2 regions of the Pseudoxanthomonas sp. SL93 genome follow, and region 2 is predicted to be linked to the other one. Evidence: riboswitches for the same ligand, from Rfam matches in the RefSeq annotation. Region 2 holds a riboswitch; the other holds the start of a gene.
What was found. A riboswitch is a leader RNA that binds a small molecule or an ion and turns the genes downstream of it on or off. The one in region 2 is predicted to bind cobalamin.
Positions count from the first base shown of each region.

Region 1: it holds a riboswitch for cobalamin, as region 2 does, so the genes downstream of both, btuB (TonB-dependent vitamin B12 receptor) here and metE (5-methyltetrahydropteroyltriglutamate--homocysteine S-methyltransferase) in region 2, are expected to answer to the same signal.

Region 1 covers NZ_CP113065.1:2,515,339-2,524,198, reverse strand. Annotated here, with positions in the region: gene dinB (DNA polymerase IV) at 1-988, shown strand, start outside; gene btuB (TonB-dependent vitamin B12 receptor) at 1,072-2,961, opposite strand; cobalamin riboswitch at 3,080-3,307, opposite strand; gene OVA13_RS11975 (TfoX/Sxy family protein) at 3,320-3,694, opposite strand; gene OVA13_RS11970 (free L-methionine (R)-S-oxide reductase MsrC) at 3,691-4,176, opposite strand; gene OVA13_RS11965 (hypothetical protein) at 4,275-4,529, shown strand; gene bioD (dethiobiotin synthase) at 4,522-5,187, shown strand; gene OVA13_RS11955 (phasin family protein) at 5,414-5,806, opposite strand; gene queD (6-carboxytetrahydropterin synthase QueD) at 6,032-6,385, opposite strand; gene OVA13_RS11945 (DEAD/DEAH box helicase) at 6,450-7,817, opposite strand; gene OVA13_RS11940 (Crp/Fnr family transcriptional regulator) at 8,219-8,860, shown strand, end outside.
Region 2 covers NZ_CP113065.1:3,005,982-3,014,841, forward strand. Annotated here, with positions in the region: gene OVA13_RS14075 (linear amide C-N hydrolase) at 1-318, shown strand, start outside; gene OVA13_RS14080 (serine hydrolase domain-containing protein) at 319-1,578, opposite strand; gene OVA13_RS14085 (hypothetical protein) at 1,855-2,316, shown strand; cobalamin riboswitch at 2,410-2,647, shown strand; gene metE (5-methyltetrahydropteroyltriglutamate--homocysteine S-methyltransferase) at 2,845-5,124, shown strand; gene OVA13_RS14095 (acyl-CoA thioesterase) at 5,204-5,608, opposite strand; gene OVA13_RS14100 (ribonucleotide-diphosphate reductase subunit beta) at 5,831-6,850, opposite strand; gene OVA13_RS14105 (ribonucleoside-diphosphate reductase subunit alpha) at 7,082-8,860, opposite strand, start outside.

The DNA.
Region 1 (8,860 bases), 490 kb from region 2:
CGTGGTGGTGGCGTGGCGCGGCGAGCGGTCGGTGGTGTGCGCGGCATCGTATGAGGCACGCGTGTTCGGCGTGCGCTCGGCGATGCCGGCCGTGCGCGCGGAGCGGTTGTGCCCGCAGGCGGTGTTCGTGCCGCCGGATTTCGTCCGCTACAAGGCGGTGTCGCGGCAGGTGCGCGAGATCTTCCTGCGCCACACCGATCTGGTTGAACCGCTCTCGCTTGACGAGGCCTATCTCGACGTCACCGCGCCGAAGTCAAACCTGCCCACCGCGACGGCCGTCGCCGAAACCATCCGCGCGCAGATCCGGGAGGAAACCGCGCTGACCGCATCGGCCGGGGTGGCGCCCAACAAGTTCCTCGCGAAGATCGCGTCGGACTGGCGCAAGCCTGATGGCCAGTTCGTCCTGCGTCCGCACCAGGTGGAGGCGTTCCTGACGCCGCTGCCAGTGGAGCGCATCCCCGGCGTGGGCAAGGTGATGCAGGGGAAGTTGAACGCGGCGGGCATCCACACGGTAGGCGACCTGCGCACCTTCGCGCAGCACGATCTCGAGCAGCGCTTCGGCAGCTTCGGCGGCAGCCTGTACCGGCGCGCGCGCGGCATCGACGAACGTCCGGTGCAACCGGACCAGCCGGTGCAGTCGATCTCGTCGGAGGACACCTTCGCCACCGACATCCCGCTGGCCGAACTCGAGGCGCCCATCCGCCAGCTGGCCGGCAAGACGTGGGAGGCCACGCGCAAGACGGATCGCGTCGGCCGCACCGTGGTGCTGAAACTGAAGACGGCGCAGTTCCGCATCCTCACCCGCAGCTTCACGCCGGAGGCGCCGCCGGCATCGGCACACGAATTCATCGACATCGCGCTGGCCCTGCGCGACCGTGTGGCGTTGCCGGCGTCCACGCTGTACCGGCTGGTGGGCGTGGGCCTGTCGGGATTCCGTGAGCGCGATGAAGCCGCACAGCCGGGATTGTTCGACGTTCCCGGGGAGTGAGGGGCCGCGCAATCCCGGCAAGCCTGAAAAAGAAAGCCCGGCGTTGCCGGGCTTTCTTTTTCACGCTGGCAACCGCCGCGCCATCAGTCCGACGCAGGCTGATAACGCAGGCTGATGCCGTACTCGCGACCCGGCTGGTTGTACCAGGCGATGGTTTCGTAATCGCGGTCGAACACGTTGGTGGCGCGCGCCTGCACGCTCCAGTCGGCGCTGATGGCGTACTCCAGGCGCAGGTCCACGGTGCCATACCCCGCCACGCGCACGTTGTTGGCGGCGTCGTCGTAGCGCGCGCTGGCGCCGTTGACCGTGGTGCCGAACCGGAACGCGCCAAAGCGGCGATCCACGTCGATGCGACCCGTCCGCGGCGCGCGGCGCGGCAACAGGTTGTCGTAGTTGGGATTCGAAGCGCCTTCGGCCGTGGTATCGGCGCGGGCGCGCGGATCGGCATAGCTGAGCTGCGTGGCGATGTCCCAACCCGCCAGCGTGGTGGCGAAGGTGAACTCCGCGCCACGGATGCGCGCCTCATCCACCTGCACCAGGTTGAAGAAGCTGTCGTAGCCGGTGAGGGCGTCGATGCGGGTTTCGTACACGTTGAAGGTCCAGCTGAAGGCATCCGCGTACTGGCCGATGCCCACGTTGAGGCTTTCGGATTCCTCCGGCTCGAGATCAGGATTGCCACCGAACGGGTAGTACAGGTCGTTGAACGTGGGCGCCTTGAAGCCGGTGCCGTAACTGGCGTTGAGCCTGAAATCGCCGCCCAGCGCCATTCCCCAGCCAACGCTGCCGGTCGTGTGGTTGCCGAACTGCTCGTTGTCGTCGTTGCGGACGCTGGCCTGCAGCTGGTGCGCGCCGAACTGGCCCTGGTATTCCACAAACACGCCGGTGTTGTCGCGGCTGTCGACGGTGAACGCCGTGGTGCTGGTCACCTCGTCCCGCTGCCAGTCGCCGCCTGCACTCAGCAGCTGGCCTTCGGCAAGGGTGAAGTCCGCCTGCAACGACGCGGTGTCGCGGCGCGTGTCGAAGGTGTTGACGTAGGTGCGCACGCCGGCATCACGGAAGTAGGCGTCGGACTGGTCCGCCGCGCGGCCCGCCTGCGCGGTCAGTTTCAGGCGATCGCCCGGCGTCCACGTCAGCTTGCTGCCGACGACGCGTTGCGTGGTTTCGGTCTCGTTGCCGCCGAAGATGCTGCCGTCGTATTCGTTGTCGCCGTCGGCATTGAGGAAGTGCCCTTCCAGCGTCAGCGTGTCGGCCAGCTCAAGGCCGCCGCGCAGCGACAGCGAGACGTTGCGGTAACCATCGGCATCGGGTTCGTCGGCGAAGCAACCCTGGAAGGTGACGGCGGAGCCGCGGCAGGCATTGATGCCGTCGGTCTCCTGGTACGCGCCATCGGCGCTGATCCAGCCGCGCTCCGTGTGCTGGCTGAAGCCCGCACTGGCTTCGCGCAGGCCGTGGCTGCCGGCGCCGACGCGCAGGCGCGGGCTGAAACCCATGCCGCCGGTACGGGTGAAGATCTGGATCACGCCGCCGATGGCTTCGGAACCGTACAGGCTGGAGCGCGGGCCGCGGATGATCTCGATGCGATCGATCTGGTCGACGGGCAGGTCCTGGAACGACGCCAGGCCGGCGCTCGCCGAGCCGATGCGGATGCCGTCCACCAGCACCAGCACGTGGTCCGATTCGGCCCCGCGCAGGAACAGCGTGGTCAGCTTGCCCATGCCGCCCTGGTTGGTCAGGTTGATGCCTGCGCGCCCCTTCAGCAGTTCGGGGAGCGAACGCGCCTGCGAGCGCTCGATCTCCTCGCGGTTGATCACCTGGGCAGGCACCAGGCTGTCCTGCACCGACACCTCGGTGCGCGTGCCGGACACGACGACTTCGTCGAGCTCGGTGGTGGCGTCCTGCGCCAGCCCGGAGAAGGGAAGGGCCAGCGCGACGGCCATCGCCAGTCGGTGGGAAGTGGGAAAACGCTTGTGCATCGGAAACAACTCCATCGCGCGCCCCGCGCGCATTCATCGGGGTGGAGTTGCAGCACGAAGGGAAACGTTGCGGACAGCGCAGGCAAGCGGCGCGGCACGCCGCGACGCCCTCCGCATCGCAACCAGTGGACTCCCAGGCCGGTCTCCGGGCTTGCGAACGAGTGCAGGGCACTCCGCCGTGGCGCCTTCCCATGCGTGTTGGACGCACAGTGGCCGATGCCGTGGCTGTCTTCGCTTACCGTTGCGGGGGCAGCGCCGGAATGGTGCCGCTGTGGCGGGCACGTCACCGGCTTCCCGTTTCAACCTCCGGCCGTGGCCGCAGGTCACCTTGAAGCGCGGCGAGTATACGCGATGGGGCTCAGTCGTCGTCGCCACCGCGTGCATCGAACAGGTTCAGCGACGGGCCGCTGTCCTCTTCGCGCTCGGTGTGGGTGGTGGTGACGGGGCCCGCGGCGGGGCGGCCGCGTGGCGGCGGCAACAGCGCGGCAGCGGCGTCGTAGGCGGTGATCAGTTCACCGCGGCGGTCTTCCGGCAACTGCTGCCAGTGGCAATCCAGCAGCGCGCCTTCCAGGGCGTACAGCAGGTTGAGGCTGGGCCGGAAGCCGGCACGCTTGACCCGGATGAAGGCTTCCACCGACCCGACCGAGGCCAGGTCTTCCTGCGTGCGCAACCCGACCTGGCGCAGCCAGGCGGCGGACTTGGGGCCGATGTTGCGCATCTTGGCGGCTGTCATTCCAGGGACTCCACGAAGAGGCGCGCGATGGTTTCCATGCCCTGCTGGTCGTCCGCATCGAAGCGGGCCACGCGCGGGCTGTCGAGGTCCAGCACGCCGATCAGCGTGTCGCCCCGGACGAGCGGCACCACGAGTTCGGAACGCGAGGCCGCATCGCAGGCGATGTGGCCCGGGAAGGCTTCCACATCGTCCACGCGCTGGGTCTGGCGGGTGCGTGCGGCGGCTCCGCAGACCCCCTTGTCCAACGGGATCCGCACGCAGGCTGGTAATCCCTGAAACGGACCTACGACCAATTCCCGGCCATCGAAGAAATAGAAGCCGGCCCAGTTGAAGTCGGGCAGCGAGTGGTAGAGCAGGGCAGCCAGGTTGGCGGCATTGGCGATGCGGTCGCTTTCGCCATGCAGCAGTGCGCGGGCCTGGGCGGCCAGCTGTGCGTATTGTTCCGGCTTGCTGCCGGACAGGGTCTGTGTGGTGAATGACATGCCCCGGATTCTACTCCCGCGCCGCTTTAGCCGTCGGCAGGATGGCTGGAACGCTTCGGCCCGATATGATGCCGCCCAACCGGTACGGGCAGGGCAACATGACGATCACGACGCAGACGGACGACGACAGCGGCAACGCGTGCGGGCATGGCAACCCGCAGCTTGCGTCCTTCATCGATGCCGTCGTCGCGTTCGCCGCCAGCCTGTGGATGATTGCCGCCGATCGAATCCCCGGCAGCGTGGCCGCGTTGCTGCAGGCGTTGAACGCCGCCGGTTTCGCGAGGCTGGCGATGTTCCGGTACTCGCACCTGCGCTGGGCCGGGCGTCGTGGTCGGGAGGCGTCGCATGGATAGGGTCTTCGTCACCGGGACCGATACCGGTGCAGGCAAGACGGTCGCCAGCTGTGCCTTGCTGCATGCATGGCGGGCGCGTGGGTTGCGTGCGGTAGGCATGAAACCGGTGGCAAGCGGCTGCGTGCTGACCGGCGACGGGTGGCGCAACGACGACGCACTGGCACTGCAGGCCGCCAGCCAGCCGGTGCCGGCCTATGCCGACCTCAATCCGTTCGCCCTGCCGGCCCCCCTGGCGCCCGAGATCGCCGCACGGGAGGCGGGCGTGGACGTGCAACTGGCGCCGTTGCAGGTGGCGTTCGAGCGGCTGCGCGGCAGTGCCGATCTCGTGCTGGTCGAGGGCGTGGGCGGCTGGGCGGCGCCGTTGACCGCCACGCTGGACCAGCGCCATCTGGTCGAGGCGCTGGACCTGCCGGTGGTGCTGGTGGTCGGCATGCGGCTGGGCTGCATCAACCATGCGCGGCTCAGCGCGCGCGCCATCCAGGCCGACGGCGCGAGGCTGGTGGGCTGGATCGCCAACGAAGTCGACCCGCAGATGGAGCGCCGCGACGAGAACTTCGCGCTGTTGTCCGCGCGCATGCCGGTGGCGTGCTGGGGCAGGCTGCCGCATGCGCCGGAGGCGGGCGCGGTGGATCTGGCGACGTATCTGTCGCCGCCGTAGGGCGCGCGTGCGTTCTTGGCGGCGCGGAGTGTCTGTCGCGGCTGCTCGGAAGCGGTGCCGTTCACCTGATGGACGCGTTGCGACGCGTTCGATGTTCCCACCGCTGACGATTCCAGTGGGCGCGGCGCGGCGCGGCAATAAAAAACCCGGCAGCGTGGAGGTGCTGCCGGGTCGGGCTGCGCGGAGGGAGGGGGAGCCGCGCAATAAGCGTTGGAGCAGGGCGGGATTACTTGCCCTTGGCGGCCTTGGTCGCCTTGGCCACGGAGGCCTGGACGTTGTCGGTCGCGCTTTCGAACTGCGTCTTCACCAGCTGGCCGAACGCCTCACCGGTCTTCAGGCTCAGGCCGAACACTTCCTGGCTGGCGGCGACGACGCGCTCGGCGTTGTCCTTGGCCACCTGCAGGCCCTTCGGCCACAGGTTCTTGTAACCGTCCAGGTCGCGGGTCTCGGCCAGCTCGCCGAAGAAGGCGGTGGTGGCGTCGATGTTCTTCTCGAAGGTCTTCAGCTGCACGCCGAACACGGTCTCGGCGCTTTCCAGGGCCAGGCGGTTGGCGCGCGAGGCAGCGGCGGCGAACTGGTGCGTGAACTGGCTGAAGCTTTCGTTGAATTGGGTGGTCATGGCGTACTCCTGAGGGGATTTCCCATTTGTTGCGACGCAGCATACCCCTGAAAATGTTGCAGTGCAATAACAGCCGTATGGTTTGCCGACGAACGGTCAGGGTTCGTTTAAAATCAAACGCTTGTATGGGTCCCGCTGCGGCGCTGTGGGAGCGACGTCAGTCGCGATCGACCGCCGCGATGGCGTCATCGCGACTGACGTCGCTCCCACACAGCCCCGTGATGGTCAGCCCCGGTAACGGCTGCCTGCCGTGCAGGTCTCGTGCACCACGACTTCGCTCAGCAGCGGCAGCACGGGCTTGGCCTGTTCCCAGATCCAGGCGGCGATGCGCTCGCTGGTCGGGTTTTCCAGGCCGGGGATGTCGTTGAGGTAGTGATGGTCCAGCCGGTCGTAGATCGGCTTGAAGGCGGCCTTGACGTCGGCGAAGTCCATCACCCAGCCCGTATGCGGGTCGAGTTCACCGCTCAGGTGCAGTTCGATGCGGAACGAATGCCCGTGCAGGCGCGCGCACTTGTGCCCTTCGGGCACGTTGGGCAGCCGGTGGGCGGCTTCCAGGGTGAAGACCTTGAAGATATCCATGGGGGGATTCTAGAGGGCGTGGAAACAAACGTGCGGCGCCGGTGACGGCGCCGCACGGATCAGCTCAGCGGGCAGGACGCGCCTGGCCCTGGCGGGCGCCGGCAGGGCGACGGTCGCCTTCGCGGCGCGGGCCACTGCCGTGCTTCTTCGGGCCGGCATGGGCATGGCGCGGGGCCTCACTGTGCGGGCGTCGGGCATGCTTCTGCGCGGACGTGCGGCGCGGGGCATGGTCGCCGCCGGGTTGCTCGGCCTTGCCCGGTGCGCTGTTGCCCCAGCGGATCGGCGTCTGCGGCTCGAAGCCCGGCACGTCACGAAGGTCCACGTCGCGGCCCAGCATGCGCACGATGGCGCGCAGGTACTTGGCTTCGTCCTGGGCGACCAGCGAGATCGCTTCGCCCGTCGAACCATTGCGGCCGGTACGGCCGATGCGGTGCACGTAGTCCTCGGCCACCATCGGCAGGTCGAAGTTGATCACCTGCGGCAGCTGGTCGATGTCGATGCCGCGCGCGGCGATGTCGGTGGCCACCAGCACGTTGATGCGGCCGGCCTTGAAGTCGTTGAGCGCGCGCTGGCGGGCGCCCTGCGACTTGTTGCCGTGGATCGCCGCGGTCTTGATGCCGCTCTTGTCCAGGAACATCGCCAGCTTGTCGCTGCCGTGCTTGGTGCGGGCGAACACCAGCGTCTGCAGGCGGCTGTCCTTGGCCAGCAGGTGCAGCAGCAGGTCGCGCTTGCGGCTGCCGTCGACCGGGTGGACGCGGTGGGTGATGGTCTCGGCCACGGTGTTCTTCGGCGTGACCTGGATCTGCTTGGGATCACGCATGAACTCCATGGCCAGTTCGCGGATCGGCTCGGCGAACGTGGCGGAGAACAGCATGGTCTGGCGGTTCTGCTTGGGCAGCTTGGCCAGGATGCGCTTGATGGACGGCAGGAAGCCCATGTCCAGCATGCGGTCGGCTTCGTCCAGCACCAGCATCTCGATGCCGGACAGGTCGATGCTGCGGCGTTCGATATGGTCGATCAGCCGGCCCGGGCAGGCGATCACCATGTCCACGCCACGGCGGAGCGCATCCAGCTGGTTGCCCATGCCGACGCCGCCGTAGATGGTGGTGCTGGGAATGCGCAGGTACTTGCCGTAGCCACGCAGGCTGTCGTGCACCTGCACGGCCAGTTCGCGGGTGGGGGTCAGCACCAGCGCGCGCGGCTTGCGCGGGCCGCGGGCGGCGACTTCCTGCGGGGTGGTGGCCAGGTACTGGATCAGCGGCAGGCCGAACGCGGCCGTCTTGCCGGTGCCGGTCTGGGCGCCGGCCAGCAGGTCGTGGCCTGCCAGGGCCAGCGGAATGGCCTGTTCCTGGATGGGGGTGGGCTGGGTGTAGCCCTGTTCGTCCAGCGCACGCAGGAGGGCAGGCGCCAGGCCAAGGTTTTCAAACGTCATTGTTGAAGCTCCAAAGTCGGCCGGCCGGACACACGCGCGACGCCGGCACAGGAACTGTGCGGCAGCGTTCGACACGCGGAATGCGGAATGACCGTGACTCGAAGCGTTCCCTGAAACCGCGCTGCGAGAAGGGGTGCGGAGTCGCCAAAACGGCGGATCCGGGCTTGCGCAACGAAAGAAGTCGGAGCGGGCGGGCGCGGGAGGTCGATTGGACATCCCGGCGCCGGCGGACCATGGGGAAACGAACGGCCGCTGGCAAGCGGCGCGCACTGTAACCGATCCGCCGCCTGAATGGGGGAAATTCCTTGGCGCCCGGACCGACGGTTCAGGTCGATGCCGGCGATGGGGGTGGAGACGCGGGCGTATGATGCCCGCTGAATGCGATCCTTCCCGCGCCCCTCATGAGCTTCCGCATCCTCCGCCAGAACGGCGTGCCGGTGCCTGCGGAGGCGTTGGCTGACCCCCCCGCCTGCCAGGCCAATGCGCGCGGCTGCACCGGCTGCCTGGTCCGCCATCTGGCCGTCTGCGCGGCCCTGCCCCTGGAAAACGCACGCGAACTGGAAGCCCTGGCAGACGACATGCGGCTGCGCGCCGGTGAGTTGCTGGTGCGCGAGGGCGAGGCCCGGCGCGGCGTTTTCACGGTCACGAGGGGTGCGCTGCGCCGCATGCGCCTGCTGCCGGATGGCCGCCGCCTGGTGGCGGGGTTCCTGATGCCGGGCGACTTCATCGGCTTCAGCGGCGCCTCGCACTACCGCCACAGCATCGAAGCCATCATCGACAGCACGGTCTGCGCGTTCTCGATGTCCGACATGCGCACGCTGTGCAGCGACCATCCGCAGCTGGAGCGCGAACTGCTGGAACGCGCCTGCGTGGAGCTGGATGCCACCCGCGGCAACCTGATGTCGCTTGCGCGGCTCAATCCCATGGAGCGGCTGGCGGGTTTCCTGGTGGACATGGCGATGCGCCGCCGACGCCAGGGGCAGGACGACAGCGAGGTGATCCTGCCGATGACCCGCACCGACATCGCCGACTACCTGGGGCTG
Region 2 (8,860 bases):
GATCCGGTGAAAGCGCTGGCCAGTGTCTTCAGCGTGATCCGCAACGCGTCGGTGCCGTTCGGCATCAACACGCCGGAGGAGCCCAACATTTCCTCCACCCGCTGGCGCACGGTGGCCGACCACAAGCGCAAGCTGTACTTCTTCGAATCCGCATTGACGCCCAACACCTTCTGGGTGGACCTGAAGGGCGTGGACTTCTCGAAGGAGACCGGCAAGGTGCTGCGCCTGGACCTGGGCCCCGACCAGCGCAACGTGTTCGCCGGCAACGCGGTGAAGGACTTCAAACCGGCGGAGCCGTTCGTGTTCCTGGGCCTGTAGTCACAGGTCGAACGTCAGCAGGTCGTGGCCGGTGGCGGCGCGCACCACGCGCCGGTACAGCACGTTGCCACTGCCGGCGTTGGTCAGCACCACCAGCGCGCGCTGGCCGGCAAGATCGCCCAGCGCGAAGTTCTTGAAGATGCCGCCGTTGCTGCCGGAGTGGTAGAACACCGGGCCGCGCGGCGTGGCTTCCAGGTTCCAGCCCAGGCCCTTGTCCGTCCAACGGGCGGGCACGTCGATCTGCCTGGTCAGCATTGCGCGCCGCGTGGCGTCGGTGATCTGCCAGGATTCGCGTCGCGTGCGCACCATCAGCGCCATGAAGCGGGCGTAGTCCTGCGGCGTCGTGCGCAGGCTGGCCGCGGCATTGGCCAGGATGTCCCCGGGCCAGTTCACCAGGCCCTCCGGCGTGATGGCCTGCACGAGCGGCAGTGCGCGCGCGGCGTCTTCGTAGTGCCAGGCCGACAGCGGCTTGCCCCAGCGGTCGGCGATCACCTGCGCGGCGCTCCACTGTTCGCGCAGCATCTGCGGCGGCATGCCCGGTGCCTCGTCCTCGACGGCGCGATGGCCGTACACCGATCGCGCGGCGAGGTCGGCACTCCAGGTATAGCTGCTGTCGTGCATGCCCGCCGGACCGAACAGCAGGCGCTGCATCGACTGGTCGAGGCTCTCGCCGGTGAGGGTTTCCATCACCCGCTGCAGCCAGAAGATCGCCTCGCCGGAATAGTCGATCCGCGTGCCAGGCTTCACCGCCGGCACCAGCTTTTCGTTCGCCGGATCCTTGCGCCAGTTCGGCAGCCCGGTGGAATGCCGCAGCACGTCGCGTGCGGTGACCTGTTCGTTCCACGGATGCGCGGCCAGGTACTCCGGCCGGTGGTACTGCGCCAGCGGCTGGTCCAGGTCGATCACGCCCTGGTCGGCCAACTGCAGCACCGCGTACGCGAACACCGGCTTGCTGAGCGAGGCATCCTCGAACAGCGTCGTGTCGCTCACCGGCGCCCGCGTCCCAGCATTCGCGAGGCCGAGATTGCGCGACCACACCACCTCCCCGCGCTCGACCACCGCCATGCCGATCGCCGGCACGCGCAATGCCCGCATCAGGCGTGGCAGGTCGTCGAGGAAGTCGTCGGGGGGAATCCAGGTGTCCGCGTCGTCGCAGGCGGCGGCACGCGCCCGTTGCGGCCAGGCGACGCTTGCCAAGGTCGAGAGCGCGGCGGTCTTGAGCAAATACCGACGGGCTGGCGATTGCGGCGTGAGATTCATTCGGTCCTGCTCCGTCGATGGCCTCATAGAAGTGGACGGACGAAAAGCGAAAATCCCGCAGCCCCGGATCGATGTTCGCGGAATGCCGGTCGGAGAGACGCTTTGCGGTCTTCGTCCACACTGGTCCTGTCGCGCTGACAAGGTAAAGTGATTGCCTGACGGCTTATGAAGGCAGTTCGGCACTTCAACACAGCCAAATTGTCGTCGGCTGCGCATGTAATCCGCCGAGACCGGCAGTAAGTATGGATATACCACCAGCTTTGGAGGAGGATATTGATGAAGCCGAACGAAGTCGCGTTCTGGCGCGGCAACTTGCGAAGCTCCGCGCATGGCGTGCTGATCCTGTTTCTGGCGGCATGCGCGATGTTTTCCGATGTGGCGCAGGCAAGCTCGCCTCTCTATCGCAACTGGTCATATCTGAGCATAAGGTCGGATGCGATCTCGGTCGAAGTCATCACCGACAGCAAGATCAAGGAGATTCTTGAGCTTCGTGTCGAGCAAGATGGCAAGCCCGTATCCATCGGACGCGAGGTATACCAACGAGCCAATCATCCTCTGATCAATGAACTTCAGATCGAGGCATGTACAAGCACCCCCCAAGGCAGCTGCTCGATTCTCGTCATACCTTTCGTCGATCAGGAGGGTCCGGAGCGTGAAGCTCTCAAGGAATTGACGATCAGGCTCGTTGGCGGCCAAGTCATAGAGCACGCAATCAATCCGACAGTACGTGAGCCCTGATACGGGCTGTGCTCGCTCCTGCTAGAACCGTGGCGACACCGAAGAAGACGGGCCGGCGATGAGCGCCGCTTGACGCCCTGCCCTGCACCCGCGTACCTTTCGCACCGCCAAGGTTTCCATCGCTCTATCCCGATATAGCGATGGAATTAAAAGGGAAGCCGGTGCGGACAGTTCCATCGTCCCATTCCGGCGCTGCCCCGCAGCGGTATTTGGAAACGAACCTCGCCAACAGCACTGGCCCTCGCGGGCCGGGAAGCGGCGGGAAGTAGGCCCGCGCATTCCATGCGCCCGTCCATGAGCCCGAAGACCTGCCCTGGCCGGAAGACACGACCGTCTTCCGCCTGACCTGGAGCTTCCGAGGGGAGGTGGCCGGAGCCCGTGTCCGCGCGCGCCTGCCCGGATGCGTCCTCCTGCGCCCGACCACGGCACTCCGGCTCGCCCGAGGGGGCGAAGGTCGCTGGCGTGGCGGATCCGGTCCGGCGCGCGGTTCCTTCGTTCCTCATCCGCCACCGCATGAGGACACGCACCATGACCACCGTTACCACCCTTGGCTTCCCGCGCATCGGCGCGAAGCGCGAACTGAAATCCGCCCTGGAAAACTACTGGCGTGGCGACACCAGCGCCGCCGACCTGCAACAGACCGCACGCGACCTGCGCCACCGCCACTGGCAGCTGCAGCGCGATGCCGGCGCCGATGTGGTGCCGTGCAACGACTTCTCGCTGTACGACCAGGTGCTGGACACCGCGTTCCTGTTCGATGCCATTCCCGACGCCTACCGCACGCTGGCCGATGCCGATCCACTGGCGGGCTACTTCGCGCTGGCGCGTGGCGTGCAGAAGGACGGCACCGACCTGCGCGCGCTGGAGATGACCAAGTGGTTCGACACCAACTACCACTACCTGGTGCCGGAACTGCACGCCGGCCAGACCTTCCGCCTGCGCGGCGACAAGCCGCTGGCGGAGTATCGTGAAGCCGTCGCCGCAGGCCACGCCGCACGGCCGGTGCTGCTGGGCCCGGTGAGTTTCCTGTTGCTGTCCAAGGCCGTGGATGGCAGCGACCGCCTCGCGCTGCTGGATCGCCTGCTGCCGGTCTACGCCGAACTGCTGGCGAAGCTGCATCACGCGGGTGCGGACTGGGTGCAGGTCGACGAGCCGTGTCTGGTGCTGAACCTGGACGACGCCACGCGTGCCGCGTACCTGAAGGCCTACGCCACGTTGGCGAAGAACGTGCGGCCTTCATTGCTGCTGGCCACCTACTTCGGCCGCCTGGGCGACAACCTGCCGCTGGCCTGCGCACTGCCGGTGGATGGCCTGCATGTCGACCTGGTACGCGGCAAGGAGCAGCTCGACGACGTGCTGAAGCATCTTCCCAAAGGTCGCGTGCTGTCGGCCGGCCTGGTGGACGGTCGCAACATCTGGCGCACGAACCTGGACAACGCGCTGATCCTCGCCAAGTACGCATCGGGCCACGTGGGCGAGCGCGCGCTGTGGCTGTCGCCGTCGTGCTCGCTGCTGCATGTCCCGGTCGATCTGGCGGATGAAAAGGCACTGCCTTCCGACCTGAAGTCGTGGCTGGCCTTCGCGCGGCAGAAGGTGGAGGAGCTGCGCCTGCTGGCCGATGCGCTGCGCGATCCGCGCGCCGCCGAACCCGGCTTGGCGCTGGCCCGCGACCGCATCGCATCGCGCCGGCAATCCGCACGCGTGCATCGTCCGGAGGTGGCCGCGCGCCTGGCCTCCGCGGAGGCCGCCGACACCCACCGCGACTCGCCGTATCCGCAGCGTCGTGCGGCACAGGCAGCGCTGCTCGGCTTGCCCGGTTTCCCGACCACCACCATCGGCTCGTTCCCGCAGACCCACGAAGTGCGCGAGGCACGGGCACGCAACAAGAGCGGCAAGCTGCCGGACGCGGACTACGAGGCCTTCCTGCGCGAGGAGACCGAACGCTGCGTCCGCTTCCAGGAAGAGATCGGCATCGACGTGCTGGTGCATGGCGAGTTCGAGCGCAACGACATGGTGGAATACTTCGGCGAACAGCTGGACGGTTTCGCGTTCACGAAGAACGGCTGGGTGCAGAGCTACGGCTCGCGCTGCGTGAAGCCGCCGGTGATCTACGGCGATGTCTCGCGCCCGGCGCCGATGACGGTGCGCTGGTCGCAGTACGCGCAGTCGCTGACCGACCGGCCGATGAAGGGCATGCTGACCGGGCCGGTGACGGTGCTGCAGTGGTCGTTCGTCCGTGACGACCAGGCACGCGCGCAGACCTGCCGGCAGATCGCGCTGGCACTGCGGGACGAGGTATTGGACCTCGAAGCCGCCGGCATCCGTGTCATCCAGATCGACGAGCCCGCGCTGCGCGAAGGCCTGCCGCTGCGGCGCGCGGATTGGCAGGCGTACCTGGACTGGGCGGTGGAATGCTTCCGCATCACCGCGGCGGGCGTCGCCGACGATACCCAGGTGCACACGCACATGTGCTACTCCGAGTTCAACGACATCATGCAGGCCGTGGCCGCGATGGATGCCGACGTCATCTCCATCGAGACCTCGCGCTCGCGCATGGAACTGCTGGATGCGTTCGTGAAGTTCCGCTATCCCAACGAGATCGGCCCGGGCGTGTACGACATCCATTCACCGCGCATTCCCACCGGCGGCGAGATGGTCGACCTGCTGCAGAAGGCGCGTGCGGTGCTGGCACCCGAGCAGATATGGGTCAATCCCGACTGCGGCCTGAAGACGCGCGGCTGGCCGGAGGTGCGCACGGCGCTGGAGCGGATGGTGGAAGCAGCCCGCAGCCTGCGCGCGTACGCCTGAACTTTCCATTCACGGGAGCGGCGCGTCGCGATGAAACGGCTGCATGTGTCGTCGCGACTTGCGTCGCTCCCACCTTCAACTAGGTGGCTGGCAAGGGTGGTGCCTGCGTCGGCCGGCCCAGCGGATCCAGGGCGATCATCACGAAGTGGCCGCGCGTGCACAGCTTGCGTTCGCCGGTCAGCAGGTTTTCGGTGATGACTTCGACATCGACATTCATCGAGCTGCGGCCGACCTTCACCACGCGCGCGACCACTTCCACCAGGTCGCCCTTGTGGATGGGCTGGTTGAAGTCCACCTGTTCAGAGCGCGCGGTGACCACCGTGGTGCGGGCATAGCGCGAGGCGGCGATGAACGCCGACATGTCCATCCACGCCAGCGCCTGGCCGCCGAACAGCGTGCCCAGGTGGTTGGTGTGGTCGGGGAAGACCATGTGCAGCAGGCGCGCCTCGAGGGGGCGCGCTTCGGCGTTGGCCAGTTCGGTCATGGTGGTGCTCCGGTTCGCGTACTCCCGGTGGCAGCATAGCGCGCCGGGATGTTGTGCTGGTGTAGGAGCGACGTCAGTCGCGACCGCATGAACGAATGACCCGGATATCCGATGGGCTCCCCATGGCGGGGAAACTGTCGCCGACATGCCCAGGACGGTGTGGCGCCACCGGGCTTTCATTGGTGCGGTCGCGACTCACGTCGCTCCTACAAAGGGCACGGGCTAGAACGCGTGGTCAAAGCCCACTTCGCCCTGCACGCCCACCTGGTAGGCGGACACGCGGCGCTCGAAGAAGTTGGTCAGCTCCTGGACGTCCTGCAGGTCCATGAACGGGAACGGGTTGCTGGCACCGAAGTGCTTGGGCATGCCCAGCTGCGCCATGCGCTGGTCGGCGCAGTACTCCAGGTACTGGCGCATGTCCTTGATCGACAGTCCCGCCACGCCGCCACTCAGCGTGTCCTCGGCGAAGGCGACCTCGCAGTCCACCGCCTCCCCCATCATCTGCACGATCTGCGCCTTCAGCTCGTCGTCGAACAGGTCGGGCTCTTCCTCGCGCGCGGTCTTGATCACTTCGAAGGCGAAGGCCATGTGGCAGCTCTCGTCGCGGAACACCCAGTTGGTGCCGCTGGCCAGCCCGTGCAGCAGGCCGCGCGAGCGCAGGTAGTACACATAGGCAAACGCGCCGAAGAAGAACAGGCCTTCGATGCAGCCGGCGAAGCACACCATGTTCAGCAGGAACTGCCGGCGCTGCTCGCGCGTCTCGATGCGCTGGATGCCCTGCAGCGAGTCGATCCACTTGAAGCAGAACTCGGCCTTCTTGCGGATCGACGGGATGTTCTCCACCGCGGCGAAGGCCTTGGCGCGTTCGTTCGGGTCGGGCAGGTAGGTGTCCAGCAGCGTCAGGTAGAACTGCACGTGCAGCGCTTCCTCGTACAGCTGCCGCGACAGGTACATGCGCGCTTCCGGCGCGTTGATGTGCTGGTAAAGGTTCAGCACCAGGTTGTTCGACACGATCGAGTCGCCGGTGGCGAAGAACGCGATGAGGCGCTCGATCAGGTGGCGCTCGGCCGGGCCGAACTTGTTCTTCAGGTCGTTGGTGTCCAGCGAGAAATCCACCTCCTCCACCGTCCAGGTATTGCGGATGGCATCGCGGTACATCTCGTAGAACTGCGGGTAGCGCATCGGCCGCAGAGTCAGTTCGAAGCCGGGATCGAGGAGCAGCTGGCGGTTGTGGGTGGACATTCAGGGTCTCGCGGTTGCTGGTCCCTTCTCCCGGCGGGAGAAGGTGCCCGAAGGGCGGATGAGGGTATGGCGAAGGCACGGGCGATCGAACCATCACGATCTTGCCGTACCCCCACCCCAGCCCTCCCCCGTGAACGGGGGAGGGGGCAGATCAAATGGGTTGGCGCATCCCTGCGCCGGGAACGTCCTGTTCCGGTATCCGTCGGCAGCGCCGACGTAGGGGAGCGCGTGTTACTGGCAGGCCTCGCAGGCTTCCGGGTTCTCCAGCGAGCAGGCGATGGCCTCGGTCGGCGAGTACTCCGGCTTCGGCGCGACGGCCGCCGCGCTGCCGACCGTGGTCTTGGCGATCCGGGTGGCCGGGCGCGAACGCAGGTAGTACGTCGTCTTGATGCCCTTCTTCCATGCGTACATGTACATGGACGACATCGCGCCGATGTTGGGGCTCTCCATGAACAGGTTCAGCGACGCCGACTGGTCGATGAAGGCACCGCGGTCGGCGGCCATGTCGATCAGCGAGCGCATCGGGATTTCCCATGCCGTGCGGTAGACGCTGCGCAGCGTGTCGGGGATCTGCACCACGTTCTGGATGGAGCCTTCGGCCTGCTTGATGGCGTCGCGCACTTCCGGCGTCCACAGGCCCAGCTTCTTCAGCTCTTCCACCAGGTAACGGTTCACCTGCAGGAAGTCGCCCGACAGCGTCTCGCGCTTGAACAGGTTGCTGACCTGCGGTTCCACGCACTCGTAGCAGCCGGCGATGGACGCGATGGTCGCGGTCGGCGCGATGGCGATCAGCAGCGAGTTGCGCAGGCCGTGCTGCTTGATCCGCTCGCGCAGCGCGTCCCACCGCTCGCGGTCGGCGGGCACCACGCCCCAGGCATCGAACTGCAGTTCGCCGGTGGCCGCGCGCGTGTCGGCGAAGGACGGGTGGCGGCCGCGCTCCTGCGCCAGCTCCACCGACGTGTCCAGCGCATTGAAATAGATGGTCTCGGCGATCTTCGCCGACAGCGCGCGGGCTTCATCGCTGTCGAAGGCCATGCGCTGCCGGAAGAAGACGTCCTGCAGGCCCATCACGCCCAGCCCGACCGGGCGCCAGCGCAGGTTGCCGCGGCGGGCCGATTCGATGGGATAGAAGTTCAGGTCGATCACGCGGTCCAGCTGGCGCACGGCCAGGCGCACGGTCTCGGCTAGCTTGTCGAAATCGAACCCGCCGTCGTCGTCGAAGTGCCGGCTCAGGTTGATCGAACCCAGGTTGCACACCGCCGTCTCTTCGGCCGAGGTCACTTCCAGGATCTCGGTGCACAGGTTGGACAGGTGAATGACGTTGCCGCTGCGCAGTGTCTGGTTGCTGGCCTTGTTGCACTTGTCCTTGAACGTCATCCAGCCGTTGCCGGTCTGCGCCAGCGTGCGCATCATCCGCGCGTACAGTTCGCGCGCCTTGATGCTCTTCATCGCCTTGCCCTGCGCCTCGGCCTGCTCGTACGCACGTTCGAACGCGTCGCCGTACAGGTCGGTGAATTCCGGCACGATGCGCGGGTCGAACAGCGACCAGTCGGCATCGGCCTCCACGCGCTTCATGAACAGGTCCGGCACCCAGTTGGCCAGGTTGAGGTTGTGCGTGCGGCGCGCCTCGTCGCCGGTGTTCTCGCGCAGCTCCAGGAATTCCTCCACGTCCGCGTGCCACGGTTCCAGGTACACGCAGGCCGCGCCCTTGCGCTTGCCGCCCTGGTTGACCGCGGCCACCGAGGAATCCAGCGTCTTCAGCCACGGCACGATGCCGTTGCTGTGGCCGTTGGTGGACTTGATGAGCGAGCCGCGCGAACGCACGCGCGTGTAGCTGACGCCGATGCCGCCGCTGAACTTGCTCAGCTGCGCGATGTCGCCGTACTTCTGGTAGATCGACTCCAGCGAATCCTGCGGCGAATCCAACAGGAAGCACGACGACAGCTGTTCGTGCGTGGTGCCGCTGTTGAACAGCGTCGGCGAGCTGGGCAGGTAGTCCAGGTTGCCCAT